Regions from separate parts of the Paenibacillus sp. FSL K6-1558 genome, predicted to be linked through region 1. Evidence: riboswitches for the same ligand, from Rfam matches in the RefSeq annotation. Region 1 holds a riboswitch; each other region holds the start of a gene.
The links. A riboswitch is a leader RNA that binds a small molecule or an ion and turns the genes downstream of it on or off. The one in region 1 is predicted to bind cyclic di-AMP.

Region 1 (6,057 bases):
TGGGTGCTCACGCACCTTCAGTTTAATTACCGCCGACTCTACATTAGGCTGTGGGATAAATACAGTAGGCGGCACCACACAGACCAGTTCGGGCATACTGTAATACTGCACGGCGATGCTTAGGCTACCATAATCTTTGGAACCTGGTGCAGCCGCCATGCGTTCGGCTACTTCCTTCTGTATCATGACCACAATGCTATCCACTGGCAACTTTTCCTCCAAAAGCTTCATCATGATCGGAGTCGTTACATAATAGGGCAAGTTCGCTACTACACTTACCTTATCAACGGAGGCAAAGTCCGTGGCAAATAGTTCTGCCAAATCCAGCTTGAGTACATCTCCATGGTGAACGCGCACGTTAGGGTATGGTTCCATCACTTCTCCAAGAATCGGTAACAGGCGCTGGTCAATCTCAACCGCTGTAACAGGACCCGCTATACGCGCAAGACGCTCTGTAAGTGCTCCGATACCCGGACCAATCTCCAGCGCTCCCTTGGACTCGTCCAAATCAGCCGCGCCTACGATTTTGTTCAAAATATTTTGATCGATCAAGAAGTTCTGACCCAGACTTTTTTTGAAAGAGAATCCATGCTTTTGAATAATTTCTTTGGTACGTTTGGGTGTTGCTATTTCAATGGTTTGCTCCATATCCTTCATATGCTCACATTCCTTCACGTTCGATTTGCGCTAATGCAGTGGAGAACTCTTCTCTTGTAATCTGAAATACACTCAGCCGTTTATGGAACTGCTTGCCGTTACAATACCCGATACCAAGCAGATTACCCATCTCCATACGTCGTGCGGCTGCTTGCGGGTGTATGATCAATCCTGCTTCAATGAGGTCCTCCCAATCGATTAGACTAGGTGCGCCCTCATAGGATGTGTGTACGCGAGCAAGTGCATGACGAATAGCTTCCGGTGAAGCATTCTCTACTCCGATATCTCCTTTGCGCGTTGCATCCGCCTCTGGAATGAACGCATGTTTGCAACCAGGAACCTTATTGGCAATAATTTTACGGATACGCTCTCCCGCATGATCCGGATCCGTCAGGATAATGACGCCACGTCTCTCTTGAGCAAGTGCAATTCGCTTCAGAATACGCTGATTAATGGCAGAGCCTCCGGTTTCAATCGTATCCGCTTCGACCGCCCGACGAATCGCTACCGTGTCGTCACGACCCTCCACAACAATCACTTCTTTTATCATGTTCCTTTTCTTCCTTTCTAACGCAAAAAGAAGAGGAATATCCTCTTCTCTGCCAAACGGCGGAGGAGACTGAATTCAGACCCCTCCGCCGCATATTCCGCATGAATCATTCATGCAACTATTTTATAGCATTCCCATTTCAAAGTAAAACGATTTTAGTTCGCTTCCGGCTTAACTGGACCAATCACATAGACCGTTTTGCCTTTTTTACGTCCGAAATTCAGGGCGTGCTTCACACTGTCATAATAAACGTCAATTTTGTTGCCTTTAATAGCGCCGCCTGTATCTTCCGCACGACGGAAGCCGAGGCCCTCAATGTATACCCACCAGCCGATTGGAATGACCTTGGGATCAACTGCAATGGTGCGCCCCTCCGTTACACGAGTACCGGAAGCTGTTTTTGTACCAATACCCGGCTCTTCAGAAGAGTAGGCTGTCATCGATACATTTTTCAAAACTTTAGAGTATTTAAAAGAATTCCCGGAGACCGTAATCACCTTGCTGCCCGAGGCAGATGTTTTCTTCGAGTTCGTTGTTACAGCTTTTTTGGTCGTCGAAGTTTTGGCAGATACCAATTGAACCTCAGGTTCCTTCACAACCGGTTTAGCTTTCGTACCTACCGCAATCACTTTATCTACACGATTGGTGGCAACCGTTTTACCTACCACTTTTTTGGAGACGAGTTCTCCATCTTGAAATACCTTTTCGATATGTTGCACAATTGTGCCTTCCTTGCCTTTCACTACAACACGGTTATCTCCTTGGAACAAACTTGGGTCTGCCGTTTTCACAACCTTGTAAGCAATCGGTTGTTTCACATCCACTGTATGCTTTGTTACACGCACTACACGAATCTTCATATCCGCTTTAATTGCGGTTCCGAGCGCTGGATACACTTTATCATGATCTTCAACTTGAATACCTGATTGCTGAATTACACCCTGTACCGATGAATCGGTTGTATAAAGAGTCTTGGTGTCTCCGTCTGCCGTGATTTTAACTGGAACGGCCCGCTCAATAACGATTCGGTCTCCGTCTGTAATCGCCCCATTCATGGGCATGGATACCTTGTCGTGAGGGCTGACTGTGATTGACTGCTCCTCCAGCATTTCCTGAAGCATTCCTGTACGAGTCTCTACCACTTGAGCTTTGCCGTCAATAACCAGTGAAACCTGCTTCCCGGCCTGACCGTAAACGACTAACAAGATCATGATTGCAAGCGCAATTGAGAATATCGCGATCAATGCCATTTGACGCAAGTTCTCATGCTTCCACCGCAACGCGAAAGACTTACTGGATGATCGTGACTCATGGGTCTCTTCTGGTTGGAATATGCCCACTTCTCCGTCCTCCTTCATAGCCTCGCCGTCTAAAGTAATGCATGATGTCTTTGACGCGACTATAACAATTTTTCTACAGAACACAGATCAGAGATAATGACCGGTTCTGCACCATGAACCCCTCTTCGCAACATGATGTCATCCTCCTGAATACATACCGTATGATGACAATATTTCTTTTATTCAAAACAAAAAAAGCCAAAGAAAGAGTGTAAGAGACCCTTTCGTGGCTTCCGAATGATTTTGAATATCGGAAATTCATGCACGAGGTTGCCTCTCTTTTTCCGCTTGCGAGGTTAGCTGTCGGGTTCGGGCGAAAGAGAGCCGCCCTATCTTAGGTCACCCGCTCATGGCGGACGCCCTTGAATTCACCCCGAGACCCAAAGAAGAAATCAAATACGGCTTCGCAGAACATTCCGCTGCTTTTGGGTCAGCGAACGATGCGCACCGGCTAGAATCACCGATGTTTAAGCCCTATTGGTTCCCCCGCTCTCCGTTAACGGAGACTCAGCGAGATTGATTCATGAAAGTAATGTTGTCTCATCGGAAAGTGTCCCTTTGTTCATCCCCCGAACATCTGTCCAATTTTCCGCGCAACAATTCACTGAAAAGATGATATCCTGTTTTGATGCATGTTGTAAAGCACGGATCAAGTACGTTTTTCTAAATATTTGGTTAAAATATTGTAATATTCTGCAATTATTCGAAACAAAGAGCAAATTACCTCTCTGTATCTCCCTTTTTCACCCGATTTACTCGTTTTCTTATCGAATCCCAAATCGTTCCATGGCATTTTTGGTGGTAATTGCAGCAATTTCCTCTACCGAAATGCCTTTAATTTCCGCAGCTACTTCAGCAACCAGACGTACATGCGCTGTCTCATTTCGTTTTCCACGATAAGGATGCGGTGTAAGATACGGGGAGTCCGTTTCTAAGAAAAATCGATCCATCGGAACCTTGGCGAGCACCTCTTTCGGTTGCTTGGCATTTTTGAAAGTGACCGGTCCTCCGAAGGACAGATGGAACCCTAAATCCAGACACATTTTCGCCGTTTCCCAGCTACCAGAGAAAGAATGCATCACACCTCCAACCTCACCAGCCTTCTCCTCACGTAAAATACGCACAATGTCCTCATGAGCATCCCGATTATGGATGACGATAGGCATACTCAATTCACGTGCCAATGCAATTTGTTGTCGTAATACGCGGTGCTGTACCTCCTTAGGGGAAGTGTCCCAATGATAGTCTAGACCGATTTCGCCAATTGCTACCACTTTCTCATGTTTGCACAATGATGCAATCCATTCGAGATCTCCCTCTTGCATCGTAATGGCATCCACCGGGTGCCAGCCTACAGCTGCGTGGATAAAATCATACGTTTCGGCCAGTTTGATCGTTGTTGGAATCGTCTCCCGATTAAAGCCGATATTAATCATGCGAGTAACTCCGGCCTGAACGGCCCGTTTAATCATGTCCTCTCGGTCTTCGTCGAATTGTGGTGCATCCAGATGAGTATGTGTGTCGAATAACATGCTTTCTCGTTCTCCCTTCATGTCGAAAGTCAAATGCCGATGATTTTTTCATGGGAACTCCTCTTATTCTTGTACAGGAATTCTTGCGTTTGAATTTCAAATTTATTTTTTTGCATCATTAAATGATTGGGACAAGCATCAATTTCAGTATTTTCAGTTTTAGCACTCAAGCTACTATATATAGAAGGAAAATAAAAAGTCAAATCAACATCTTGCAAGAAAAGGCGTTAGAAACTGTATAATTACTCACTCGAATTACAAAATTATGTCGATCTACACATCCTCCCCATTAAAGCAGATTACTGTATCATGTAAAATAGCTCTCTTAGAAAGTCTTTTGATATCAAAATGTTTCACCCTGCTGCATCGACTCAAGCTTATAGAAAATAGGGGCGTATATGGGACGGTAATTCATGAAGGATGGCATCCACCTTGTTTTGCGGATAGTACAGATGATGTTTGCCCAGATGAAGTCCACTGATGGAACGAACAATATCAGAAACTTCTGACAGCTCATGCAACTTGTCCTGCCGATCGAGCAGAAGAATTTGCTTATCTGTGGATTGATCTGGACGAAACACATCATACGGATTATCCGTCGGAAAATCAATTTCAAGATCGTACTCGGGATTCAATCCTGCTTGTACAAATGCTTCCCGAATCTCTTCAATGATGTCCAAGTCGATCTGTTCAAGTTCCACATACTTATATAACCTGCGATCCATAAAACGTTCGCACAACTCGCTTAGAACAGAATCGTCCTCCTTACGCCACTGCATAAAGGCTGTTTGAATTAACGATTCATCAAGCTGCAGATATTCATGAACTGAAATTTCTCCTTCAAACAGTTTGGGCAGTGGCTCTACCATGAAACGGTATGGAAAGCCTTGCTTCACAAGTTCTTTTGCCCGCTTAAAGATTTGTCGCAATATAATCTCGGAGCTACGCGTCACAGGATGGAAGTAAATCTGCCAATACATCTGGTATCGTGACATCAGATAGTCTTCCACAGCATGCATACCAGACTCTTTAACTACAATTCGTCCATGAAATGGACGCAGCATGCGCAGAATACGATCCAAGTCGATCGTGCCATAATTAACTCCTGTAAAGTAGGCATCCCTGAGCAAGTAATCCATTCGGTCTGCATCAAGCGGACTGGTTACCAGGTTCACGACAATCGGTTTATCATACGTCTTCTGGATAACGGAAGCCACTTTTTCATCAAAATCAGGAGCATACCGTCTTAGAATCGCCCCTACTTCGGTATCACCCTTGATAATGCGGCATGTCCAATCCTCATGATTCATGTCAAAAGCCTCTTCAATTGAATGAGAGAATGGTCCATGTCCGAGATCATGAAGTAAGGCGGCGCACAACGTCACCAGCTTTTCTTCCTTGGGCCAGTCCGAATAGTGGCTACGTTCAAACTGAGAGATGATTTTTCGGGTAATTTCGTATACACCTAACGAATGGGAGAACCGACTGTGCTCTGCCCCGTGAAAAGTAAGATAAGATGTCCCTAATTGACGAATGCGGCGTAGCCTCTGAAATTCAGGTGTATTGATCAATTGCCATATAATCGGTTCTTGCACATGAATATAATTATGTACCGGATCTTTAAATACTTTTTCTTCCGTCAAACGATGTTCCATTTCGATTCACTCCTTATAAATTGTTCTCTTGCCATAAAGAATAGCGCGTCCAGCTTCAATTTTCACCAACAATTCGACATGTAATGACGAATTTTGTCGAATAAAGCACTTTTGTCGTTTTCCAAATCGACAAAGCTGACATGAGTGTTTAAATACGAAAAATTGCTTTCAATCCCTTACCACCAGCAAACTTAAGAAAAACACCCTTTATTTTAAGCTAATTTTAAGGTTGACTGTTTTGGGAATCGTTGGTATGATGGGTATCATAAAACATAAAATAATGTCGAATAATGACAATGATAGTTAGCTGAGAGGAGCACTGA
Region 2 (6,057 bases), 2.3 Mb from region 1:
GTTATGCCGAGAAATTTATTTTTCTTGTCCAGGCTTTCGCAAGTCACTTATATTGAGGAGAGTGAACACATTGAAGATGAAGTTTAAATTTAAAAAATCAGTCAACCTGTTGTTAGCCTGCTTAACTGCCCTCCCCCTAATGTTGACTCCAACCAACGTATCTGCAGCAAGTGACGCCAACATCAACTTATCCTCGGAAAAACAAGTAATCCGTGGCTTTGGTGGTATCAACCATCCGGTTTGGGTTGGTGACTTAACTGCAGCACAACGTGAAACCGCTTTCGGAAATGGTCAGAATCAGCTAGGATTCTCTGTACTCCGAATCTGGGTAGACCCGAACCCCAATAATTGGGCTCTTGAAGTTGCTACAGCCAAACGTGCGATTGAAAAGGGAGCTATCGTTTTTGCCTCGCCTTGGAACCCTCCAAGCAGCATGGTTGAGACGTTTAATCGAAATGGTGATACCAATGCTAAGCGGTTACGTTATGACAAATACGCTGCTTACGCACAACATCTGAATGACTTTGTAACATTTATGAAAAATAACGGCGTGAATCTGTATGCCATATCCGTTCAAAATGAACCGGATTATGCCCATGACTGGACCTGGTGGACTCCACAGGAAATCCTGCGTTTCATGAAAGAAAATGCAGGTAGCATCCAAGGTACCAAAGTCATGGCTCCAGAATCCTTCCAATACCTGAAAAACATATCCGACCCAATCCTGAATGATCCACAAGCACTTGCTAACATGGACATTTTGGGAGCGCATTTGTATGGAACACAGGTCAACAATTTTGCTTATCCTCTTTTCAAACAGAAAGGAGCTGGCAAAGAGCTTTGGATGACCGAAGTGTACTATCCAAACAGTGACAACAATTCCGCTGACCGCTGGCCGGAAGCCTTAGACGTCTCCTACCACATGCATAATGCCATGGTTGAAGGCGACTTCCAAGCCTATGTATGGTGGTATATCCGCAGGCAATATGGACCAATGAAGGAAGACGGTACAATCAGTAAGCGCGGATACAATATGGCCCATTTCTCCAAATTTGTTCGCCCAGGCTATGTCAGAGTAGATGCTTCCAAAAATCCGGATACAAATACTTACGTGTCCGCTTACAAAGGTGATAACAAGGTCGTCATCGTAGCCATTAACCGTAGCACTTCGGCAAAAAGTCAACGCTTTGTGTTGCAAAATGGCAATGCATCCACTGTATCTTCGTATGTAACAGACAGCAGTCGTAATCTGGCAAGTCTTGCACCAATTAACGTTTCCAATGGCGCATTCACAGCTCAACTCCCAGCACAGAGTGTAACAACATTTGTTGCTAATATTACTGGCGGCAACGGTGGCGGCAATGTAGGCACGGGCACCACATATGAGGCCGAAACAGGAACAACACTTACGGATGCAGTCATTGAAACAGCTTATCCGGGCTTCACCGGTTCTGGATATGTTAACTTCAACGCTTATACAGGCTCCGCAATCCAATGGAATGATATCAATAACACAATCACAGGCACCAAAAATGTAAAGTTTCGTTACGCTTTGGAAAGTGGTACGCGGACTCTAGATATTTATGTTAATGGCACAAAAGTACTCAGTAATGAGCCCTTTACTCAAACAGGAAGCTGGTCTACTTGGGGTGAAAAAACAATTCAAGTACCTATGAATTCAGGTACGAATACACTCCGAATCGTAACAACAGGTACAGAGGGACCCAACATTGATAACATTACGGTGACAGCAGCATCATAAGTTATCTGATTCTAAACCTTTTTCTTTTTTAGCTGGGCAAAAAGTAGCCAAGCTCCCATGTGGAATAGACCTAAGTTGCTCTACTCGTCTATTTTGAGACAATACTGTAATTAAAGACTGTTGATTGTTCTTTATATCATTAGATAGAAAAAGACCTCTTAGGCTATTGCTAAGAGGTCTTTTTCTATCTAATGCGGTCGAGAGGACTCGAACCTCCACGGGGGGTTAGCCCACACGGACCTGAACCGTGCGCGTCTGCCAATTCCGCCACGACCGCATATATTGTATCTTTCCAACTAATATCGGCGACAAGAATTAATATACCACGCGTAGTTTAACATGTCAACACATCTATTCATCACCAAATAAGTGCGAAACAGATATGTATCCGATTCGCACTTATCAGGCCTGCTTCAGATTAAGCTTATATATCCGTAAGTAGTGGACTTATTAGAAAATTGGTTAAATAAACAATTTTCTATAGCTTGGACGGCCAGTTGCCGTACCATGCATAACCGCCTCTTCTTTCCTTTTCTATATCGCTCAGCTTATATTTCACAACGCCATCACGTCCCACAAAGATCGGTTTGTCCGTACCGAGTTCATAGAAACGTGCCCAAATCGGTGATGCACTGGAATCAGCAATAATTCGGCTATCCCCATTCGCTCTCTCATACCGATATCCTGTAATTTTCACTTTATTAAACCAGGCTTCGGCACCTTTGATAGATGCAGTGATTCTTGAATTAGCCGGTCTCGTTTTCAGAAACTTCACAATGTTCACGCTTTCACCTGCCGTTAATGAAGGCACTTCATAGATTCTGGCTCCCGCAGGTCTAAGTGAACTGGAATCATGCTGTTGTCCCCAGGCCGTTAACTTCCCACCGGATACCACCTGGGTATTCAGGATAGCATCGACTCCTTTGGAAACTGCATTTTTACTGCGATTTGCAAGAGAACTGTCGATAAAGGAGAAGTTCCCCTTACGTCCTGCGACTTCATCAAGCATGTACATCACATTAATCATCGCATCATCATTATAGGTAATATGTTTATGATAGCCGGAACTTTGATAGACTTGAGGCCAACCGCCATTGGAATACTGCATATTAAGCAAAAAGTTGATGCCCTTGACCGCTGCAGCAGAGTATCGCGGATCATTTGTTTTTTTGAATTCACTTGCTAGCCTTCTGATTTCTGAGTATGTAGCTTTGTTATCGATCGTTGATTTGGCCCATTCACCTGACGTCTGACTGTAATCTTTTCTCCAGCCTCCATCAGGGCGCTGATTCTTTAAGATATCGGACATACTCGCCGTTGTACCGGAAGCATCAGCTGCCGATACGGTCGGTACAGGAAGGATAGCCATTCCCGCTACGGAGAATACCATAGAACACGCCAGTACAAATGTTACTAATTTTTTTGCTTTCACTCGACAACACTCTCCCCCATTCACAAATTTGATTACCTTTATCACATATATTCCAATGAAAACAATTTAAATACAAATTATGTATTTAATATGGTTATAATATGCAATAAATATATTTTTGTCAATATATGCAACAAACCAAAAAAATTTGTTAAACAGAATGGTTTCCTTTTTAGCTCATAACAATCTTGTTTATTATCCAAGTTCTCTCATATGAAACACAAATGACTTTTTTGTAATCTTTAACTCCCTAATTTCAACAAAATGATAACTAAAATCGATAATTCCGCTAACATTGAGGCTAAATGAACACCTTTAAACAGGTTTGACAATTACGCATTTATGCAATATAGTTTCAAATAGTTACAAAAACTTAATTATTCATTTGCCGAGTTTCAGGATTGAAAACGGGGGAACCATTTTGGGTGAATTATTCTTATACATAGGAAATATAGGGAACCTTCTACCGAACCCTTAGCTAACTCCGTAGGCATCGAAGGGAGAACATTGATTTTGAAAAAACTGATTATTTCCATTTTTGGGGCTGCTGTACTATTTACATCCGGGGCAACAAGCACAGAGGCAAGCACAATTAATACGATGGTTAACAATATGACAGGCATCCCGTACAAATGGGGCGGCACAACCATGGCTGGCTTCGATTGTTCCGGGTTTATGAGATATCTTTTCAACAAATATAGCATTGAGCTCCCTCGCACGTCGCAACAACAAGCGAAAGCCGGAACACCTGTCTCCAAAGCAAGCATTCGTACAGGAGATCTGGTCTTCTTCAACACAACAGGTAGAGGCATCTCACATACAGGAGTATACATCGGTGGAGGTCAATTCGCACATGCCTCCAGCAGCAAAGGTGTCAGCATCACCAAGTTGTCCAATCCGTATTTCAGTGATCGTTATGTAACCGCAAGACGGGTGACAGGTCAATTTATGTATAACAAAATGTTGGGTAAACTTTAATTGAATTTAAAGAACGGGGAGTAGCCTTTGGCTACCTCCTTACAGTAAAGAAAGTAAAGATGAGCTATAAAAAAACAAGGTCATACGCCTCTATTAAAGAGGTGTATGACCTTGTTAATTTTTGTTTTACTTCATTCACTAATGGAGCGCCTTCTGCACCCTCATTGCTCCCTGTGACAGAGCATGTCCGCCGCCCACTGCACCAGCAACAGCTACCGTCTCCATGATCTCCTGATCGGTCGCTCCCTTGGACCGGGCTTCCTCCACATGATAGAACGTGCACACTTCGTTATTAGCAAACAAACCGATACCTAGCGCAATTAACTGCTTGGTTTTGGCGTCAAGCACACCCGGCTGGAAGCACTCTCCCGTAAACTCATGATATGATTTCACCACATCCGGGAGAACGTCGCTTAATGCGCCAATCTGATCCTTATACGCATGAACTTTATCATTCATCAATGTCATGACTTGCAACACACCCTTTCGGCTGTAAATACAGCGAATTGTTCCACTGTACCTATCTTCTCTCGCGTGCGTCGCAAATATGCCTGATCCTGATGGTAATTCCAAACATTTGGTGTAGCAGACATTCTCTTTGAAGGAGCTTTCCGGTAACGTGAATCCGTTAAGCTAAGCACTCATGTCATTTATTCACTTAAAACACTTTGACGAGGCTCACTGAACAGCTGATAACGGTAAGACCGATCCAGCTTCACAACACGGCGATTTTGCCTGCGAATAAGTACTTGCTCATCATCCCAGGCTACCACGATGCCCGTTACATCATTAGACTCCAGTTCATCCCGCACTACTCTTACCTTCTCCCCTGACAAACGCAGGGCATCCAATTCTGTATCACTAATCATGTCATAACTCCTATACTCAAATTTCTTTACAAAAAGAGACCTAAATGAAAAGTCATTTAGGTCTCACGTGACTGTATTGGACTGTCATGTCATTCGAAAAAAATGTCCCGACTGAGAGTTACCGCTGCGCGTGCTCTTTGCTGTCGTTCTTCTCGAACCAAAAATCAAGCACTTTGGCGGACATCACACGTTCTTCAAGGTACTCTACTTGGTGCGGTGTAAATTGTTCTTTCCAAGAGAAGGACAACTCTTCACACAAGCCTACAATCGTCAGTAATTCTGACCAGGCAACATAGCGTTTGTACCAGAAAAATTGAGGATGTTCAATCATATAGGGATAAAGGTCATCGAATTCCGTATGTTTACAATCCAGGGCACGTTCAAAATGAACTTTCGATTCCGCCAGCTTATCAATAAAGAATTGTTCTGTTGCCGGTTGGTTCCCCATGGTGTTGCCTCCTCTCCCTAACATAACCCCATTATAAAGGAAATCTAAGGCCATGCAAAGTCATACTTCAAAAATTAGGCCCAATTTCCTTCAAAAAGTCACATTTCATTATCGTCGAATTGCACGGTGCCATTATTCAGTGAACGAATGCGTACAAGAGCTTCTACTGGAATCCCTTGTTCACGGATGGTGCGAGCACCAGCCTGGAAGCTCTTCTCCACCACAACACCAAATCCCACAAGTTCTGCGCCGGAACGCTCAATAATTTTAATTACGCCGCGGGCTGCATCTCCGTTTGCAATAATGTCATCAATGAACAAAATGCGGTCATTTTCATGAATGTATTCGCGAGACACCATAATATCCGTTACGATTCCTTTCGTAAAGGATGGTACACGTTCGCAGTAGGCATCAGGATCGGCCAGAAGCGTTTTTTTGCGGCGGGCAAATACCAAAGGTACTCCCAGTTCATGTGCTGCGGCAAAAGCAACCGGAATCCCTGATGATTCCACCGTAATCACCCGAGTAACTCCACTCTCGCGAAAACGAGCAGCAAACTCCCGTCCCA
Region 3 (6,057 bases), 2.9 Mb from region 1:
TGTTTGCGCATCTCATCGAGTTTACCACGAAGATTGTCTGCGGACGCTTTGTTTTGATCGTAGCTGGCTTTGTATTCCACCATTTTCTCTTCCGCTGCTTTCTTCTCTTCCAAAGCGCGACGAGCAAGGTCCATGTTCTGTGCACGAGCTGCCGTGTGAGCCTGCTCTTCACGTTTCTTCACAAGTGCTTCCTGTTCCTCGAACAATTGCTTGAACTTCTTCTCGATTGCGATTTGTGCGGCTACTGCTTTCTCAGCATCTTCCAGATCCTCTTGCATGTCACGGATATATTGATCCGTCATCTTGATTGGATCTTCAGCTTTGTCGATAATCGCATTGATGTTAGACATTGTCAGGTCACGTAATCTTTTAAAAATAGACATTAGGTTATTCCTCCCAGTGGATTGTGCATTGTATATAAAGATACATACGTTACAATCTGCAACTCGTTTCAATTTTACAAAAAAAAATTAAAACTTGATGACAACCTCTAATATAAGGAGGATTACCTCTGAAGGTTATGCTTATCCAGGCACGTGTCGTTTATCCTATAAGGTGACCGATTACCAAAACATTACTCTGACTTCTTATTCAAATGTTCATCCACAAGTCTCTCTGCAGTCATTACGATCTCGTCGATCTGCACTCGTGTAATGCTATCAAAATGTATGCCCATAATTACGGTTACCGTAACTTTCAATTGCAGTGCCGCCTTGCGGGCTAGCCGCTCACATAACTCTTGTTCCTTGTGTCCCGGGATATGTACCGTTGTTCCACTAACCCGATCATGGTCAACATAGAATGTAGCTACAGCCCCGATATGAGCTTTACCACCCGTAACCAGAAATACCTTGTCCTGTCCTGCCTCAAAAACCTCTAAACGAATGGATTTCAAATCATATGTACTCATCGTCTCTCCACCTATCCTTCTCTATATGTTATATATGGTGGAATTATGGCTTTCATGACCTGATGATGCAATGAAACTTCTCACACACGCATAAAAGAAACAGGCAACGGGCATACCATAGAGAACGCAATTTTGGAAAAAGGAGGCCGTTAACATGCGAATACGCCTCGTCATGCTCGCACTCGTTACTATTATATGTTCTGGGGTTTATACAGCTCCTTTAGCCCCTGCGCCTGTGTCTGCTGCTTCATCTGAGGAACCTTCTTCAACCCTCAGTGATACACCGGCGTCTGGGTCAGATGTTAAAGAAGAACAGTTGACTCTAGGTCAACTTCGTCAGAAATACGCGGATACGTTCAAAACCAATGGCCCTTCCACCAAACAAGTTGCGCTGACTTTTGATGATGTACCTGATCCAAGATTTACACCGCAGGTACTTGATGTATTAAAAAAATATAAGGTTCGTGCTACTTTTTTTGTTGTTGGCAGCCGTGCGGAGAAACACCCGGACTTGGTGAAACGGATGGTGAAAGAAGGACATATCGTTGGCAATCACAGCTACAATCATCCTGAATTCAGCAAATTATCAATGACTGCCTTTCGCAAACAAATATTACATACCGGCGATATCATTCACCGCCTGACGGGGTATACGCCCAAAATGATTCGTCCTCCGTATGGGGACATTAACGAAGAACAGTTGAGATGGGCTGCAAAACAGCATTACAGCATCGTGAATTGGAATGTGGATTCTCTCGATTGGAAGGGACTAGACAAGGAAAAGGTAAAACATAATATTCTCACCGCGGTGAAGCCTGGTTCCATCGTATTACAACATGCTGGCGGCGGTACAGGTTCGAACCTGAAAGGTACTGTAGAGGCTTTGCCTGAGGTTATTGAGGAATTGCGAAACCGAGGATATGAATTAGTTACATTGGACGAGATGCTTAAACTGCCAAAAGAGAAACAATAATTGAAAGAACAGGGTGTCCCTCTACGTCGTCATGAATTATGCCTATCATGATTACGCAAGAAAGAACACCCTGTCTATTAATGCTCAATTCAACTTATGACCTCACATCCATAAATGAGAGGGTTTAAGCCTTATTTTAAAATGTACAACTCAATATCCTGAAAACCAAACGAACTAACGAACTGTTTGCTTCCAGGGATAAAGATGTCAATACGATTTCCCTTGATCGCGCTACCTGCATCCAAAGCCGTTGCTACGAAAGCCTGTTTCGGCAATCCAGGGTGTGTATGCCCTGTCACTAGTACCTTGGTTCCAAAAGGGATAACCTTGGGATCCACTGCGATTGTGCCGAGTTCGAGCGGGTTGCCAAAATAATCAACGGGGCCCCATCCACCATTCTCGGAAGCATCCGCGGAATACGCTGTTGCTTTAACACTAAGCGTTTTGCTGTAGTCGAATGTTTTCCCCCAAGCCTGTACCACTTTATTATCTGTATTCACGTCCAGGCTTGCAGCAGTCACCGTTTTTTCCTGCGACTTCGCTTGAACTGGTGCCGCTTCTACTTTGTTTTCGTTACCTGGGATTGTAATTTTCAAACCACCATAGATGTTATAAGGTGAGATGTCTTTATTCGTTTTAATTAATGTGTTCATATCAACGCCGTATTGCTTGGATAAGGTGAAGAAGGTATCCCCTTCTTTGGCCACATGAACGGAATCCGCGTGAGCCGGAACGGCTTGAATGAATAGAATGGATGTCAGTAGTGCGATGGCTGTTTTGGCTAAACGTTTCTTGTTATGCATGGTCTTCCTCCCTCATGATGCCTGCGAAGTTAGTTGTCGGATTCGGATGGAGGAACCCACCCTATAGGCTGTACGTGACATGCTGAAGCATTATGTATTCCTAATTCACCCCAAGCAGCATATTTCTCAAATCATTAACTATGTCTGCATTGTTACGTCCCCCGCACTTCCGCTTCGGAAGTTTCGGCAGTCTTGAATATATCACAAATTTGTAACCTTAAGCTGTAGTAAATGTTTCCATTTGGCGTTTTAATTCATTTTACAGGTAACAGAAAAGTTACTTTTTCAGCTCTACCTTTTCTGCAAACAACAAAAAAGCGTCACCGGATCTTTCGATCCGATAACGCCGTTATTCATTTGATTCTATATACGGAATGGCATGAATTAAAGTACTTTTGCAAGAAAGTCTCGCGTACGCGGATGTTTTGGCGCACCAAACACTTCATCCGGGGTACCTTCCTCAACGATGACGCCGCCGTCCATGAACAGAATGCGGTCTCCCACCTCACGCGCAAAACCCATCTCATGCGTTACAATGACCATCGTCATTCCGCCTTCAGCAAGACGTTTCATGACTTCCAATACCTCTCCGACCATCTCCGGATCAAGGGCCGATGTAGGCTCGTCAAACAGCATCACATGCGGCTGCATCGCGAGTGCTCTTGCAATGGCAATCCGTTGCTTTTGACCACCGGACAGCTGGTTAGGATATACATCTTTTTTGTCCGCCAAACCGACTGTCTTCAGGAGATCCTCGGCAATTTTGTTGGCCTCATCCGTGGATTGTTTCTTCACCTTGATTGGAGCAATCGTTATGTTTTGCTGCACCGTTTTATGAGGAAACAGATTAAAATGCTGGAACACCATGCCCATCTTCTCACGTGTAGCATTGATGTTATGCTTCGGATCGGTAATCGAAACACCTTCGAAATCGATCTGTCCCGATGATGGCTGTTCCAACAGGTTCAGACAACGCAGAAATGTACTTTTACCCGAACCGGAAGGACCAATAACTACAACGACCTCACCTTTGCCGATCGTTACGTCGATGCCTTTCAGGACATCATTTTTACCATATGATTTGTGTAATTGTCTAACGTCTATCACTTGCACCCAACTTCCTTTCCAATCGTCCGAGCAGCTTGGACAGAATAAATGTCATCACAAAGTAAATCGCTGCCGCAATAATGAACGGGTTCAGACCCTGGAATGTGAGATTTTTGACTACACTTGCTTGATACATAATATCCACCATACCGATGACCGAAATAATGGATGATTCTTTAATAATCGTTACGAACTCGTTACCGATGGCTGGCAAAACGGCCTTGAAGGCCTGTGGCAGAATAATGTAACGCATCGCTGCGCCTCTGCCCATACCAAGTGAACGGGCTGCTTCCAGTTGACCACGATCAACGCCTTGGATACCGGCACGGAAAATCTCGGCGAGATACGCACCGCTGTTAATGGAAAGCGTCATAATCCCTGCTTGAAGTGCTGAGAAGTTAATGCCAAAAGTTAGCGACACCCCGTAATAGATAATCATAAGTTGTACCAGCATTGGCGTCCCGCGGATCACCTCTACATAAGTTGTACCAATCCAGCGAAGAATCGCCATATTATGAAGACGGAACAGGCAAATAATCAGACCGATGATGACCCCGAATATTACGCCTAGCGCTGACAACAGGAGCGTGTAACCGATACCTGTTGCATATAAGCCTTTGTATTCCCAGAACAATTGAAAAATGTTTTGAGATTTATTGACTTTGTCAGCCATCAGGAGACTTGCTTCTGTAACCATCTGGTTGATCTTATCTTCGCTTTTCAAGCGGTCCAAGGTTTTGTTTACAGAGGCTAATAACTCCGTATTGCCCTTACGAATCCCGACAGCGGCTTCAGCCTGTTCTTCGTCAGGAACTGCTGCCGCAAGACCGATAATGTCATCCAGGTAACCAGCGGCTACGGTATCTTCTACAATAGCTGCGTCAACGCGTTTCGTTTGCAGTTGTAGCACGATGTCGGAGATTTTATCCAGTGAAGTCAGCTTTGCACCAGGAATCTTCTGTCCGATGGTTTCTTGAATGGATCCCTTTTGCACGCCAATCTTGACATTTTCCAGTGATTTCATGTCCGGGTATTTGTCTTTGTCGACATTACGAACCATAATCACTTGTTTGGATTTGTAATACGTATCTGAAAAATCAATGCTTTTCTTACGCTCATCCGTCGGCGTCATGCCTGAGACGACCAAGTCTACACGACCACTCTGAAGTGCGGGCAAAAGTCCGTCGAAGCCCATATCCTCGATAACGAGTTCAGCTCCAAGATCCGCCGCAATTTCTTTGGCAATCGCAATATCAAATCCGACGATTTCGTCTTTACCATTGATGACTTTGTGGAACTCATACGGTGCAAAATCGGCACTTGTACCGAGCACCAGTTTTTTACCGCCTGAGCTGTTGTCTGTCGTTCCACTCGCCAGCGCCGCAGGTGCAGCCGCCGTCAGAAAAAGAAGGAACGTTAACAACATTACGGTATAACGACTTATTAATTTCAACCTTGTTCTCCCCTTACAATGCTATAATTACGATTACATACTGATTCGTCAGTCATGTTGATGACTGAGTCATTATAAAGTACAATGCATGATTATGCAATGCATTTTCAAGATCAAATCTTGACTTGTTTCTGAAAAAATACTGCAAACATGTTATACTCATGGAGTTATTTTCATTTTTGTCTAAGGAGTTTAGCCATGACAACAAATAAAACCCAAATTTTTAACGTTATTGATCAATATGCTTCCCGTTTCAAAGACATTTCATCATATATCGGAGCTCATCCTGAACTTGGAAATGAGGAATATCTTGCTTCTGCCCGTTTGAAGGAAGAATTGTCTTATCATGGGTTCAAAGTACAAGCTCCGATTCTCGGACTGGAAACAGCTTTCATCGGTACTTATGCTTCGAGCAAGCCAGGCCCGACCATTGCCCTACTATGTGAATATGATGCTTTGCCCGAAATTGGTCATGCTTGCGGACATCACCTGATCTGCATGATGAGTCTTGGCGCAGCCGTTGGCCTGAAAGCCATTGTGGACGAAGTCGGCGGAACGATCAAGGTGTTTGGTACACCTGCAGAGGAGACACGCGGGGCTAAAGTTCCGATGGCGGAAGCGGGGTTATTCGACGACTGTGATGTCGCACTGATGGCCCATCCATTCTATGCTTATGAAAAATCAGGCAGCTCCCTTGCAATCGATGCCGTACAATTCGAGTTCCATGGTAAATCCTCACATGCGGCAGCCAGCCCACATGAAGGTATTAATGCCCTCGATGCGGTTATCCAAACATTCACCGGAATTAATG

Region 2: another riboswitch for cyclic di-AMP. It lies ahead of MHI38_RS26445 (C40 family peptidase); the one in region 1 lies ahead of MHI38_RS16425 (3D domain-containing protein).
Region 3: another riboswitch for cyclic di-AMP. It lies ahead of MHI38_RS03825 (3D domain-containing protein); the one in region 1 lies ahead of MHI38_RS16425 (3D domain-containing protein).

Annotation. Positions count from the first base shown of each region.
Region 1 covers NZ_JBBOCV010000001.1:3,814,946-3,821,002, reverse strand. The annotation lists gene rsmA (16S rRNA (adenine(1518)-N(6)/adenine(1519)-N(6))-dimethyltransferase RsmA) at 1-657, opposite strand, end outside; gene rnmV (ribonuclease M5) at 662-1,207, opposite strand; gene MHI38_RS16425 (3D domain-containing protein) at 1,363-2,547, opposite strand; cyclic di-AMP (ydaO/yuaA leader) riboswitch at 2,817-3,070, opposite strand; gene MHI38_RS16420 (TatD family hydrolase) at 3,312-4,079, opposite strand; gene MHI38_RS16415 (HD domain-containing protein) at 4,457-5,734, opposite strand.
Region 2 covers NZ_JBBOCV010000001.1:6,070,075-6,076,131, reverse strand. The annotation lists gene MHI38_RS26460 (carbohydrate-binding protein) at 77-1,762, shown strand; tRNA gene MHI38_RS26455 (tRNA-Leu) at 1,955-2,039, opposite strand; gene pelA (pectate lyase) at 2,241-3,194, opposite strand; cyclic di-AMP (ydaO/yuaA leader) riboswitch at 3,571-3,702, shown strand; gene MHI38_RS26445 (C40 family peptidase) at 3,708-4,172, shown strand; gene MHI38_RS26440 (carboxymuconolactone decarboxylase family protein) at 4,311-4,640, opposite strand; gene MHI38_RS26435 (hypothetical protein) at 4,823-5,041, opposite strand; gene MHI38_RS26430 (hypothetical protein) at 5,160-5,489, opposite strand; gene MHI38_RS26425 (xanthine phosphoribosyltransferase) at 5,588-6,057, opposite strand, start outside.
Region 3 covers NZ_JBBOCV010000001.1:921,396-927,452, forward strand. The annotation lists gene MHI38_RS03810 (PspA/IM30 family protein) at 1-383, opposite strand, end outside; gene lpdD (prenylated flavin chaperone LpdD) at 575-910, opposite strand; gene MHI38_RS03820 (polysaccharide deacetylase family protein) at 1,065-1,883, shown strand; gene MHI38_RS03825 (3D domain-containing protein) at 2,015-2,686, opposite strand; cyclic di-AMP (ydaO/yuaA leader) riboswitch at 2,689-2,885, opposite strand; gene MHI38_RS03830 (amino acid ABC transporter ATP-binding protein) at 3,071-3,793, opposite strand; gene MHI38_RS03835 (ABC transporter substrate-binding protein/permease) at 3,780-5,246, opposite strand; gene MHI38_RS03840 (M20 family metallopeptidase) at 5,445-6,057, shown strand, end outside.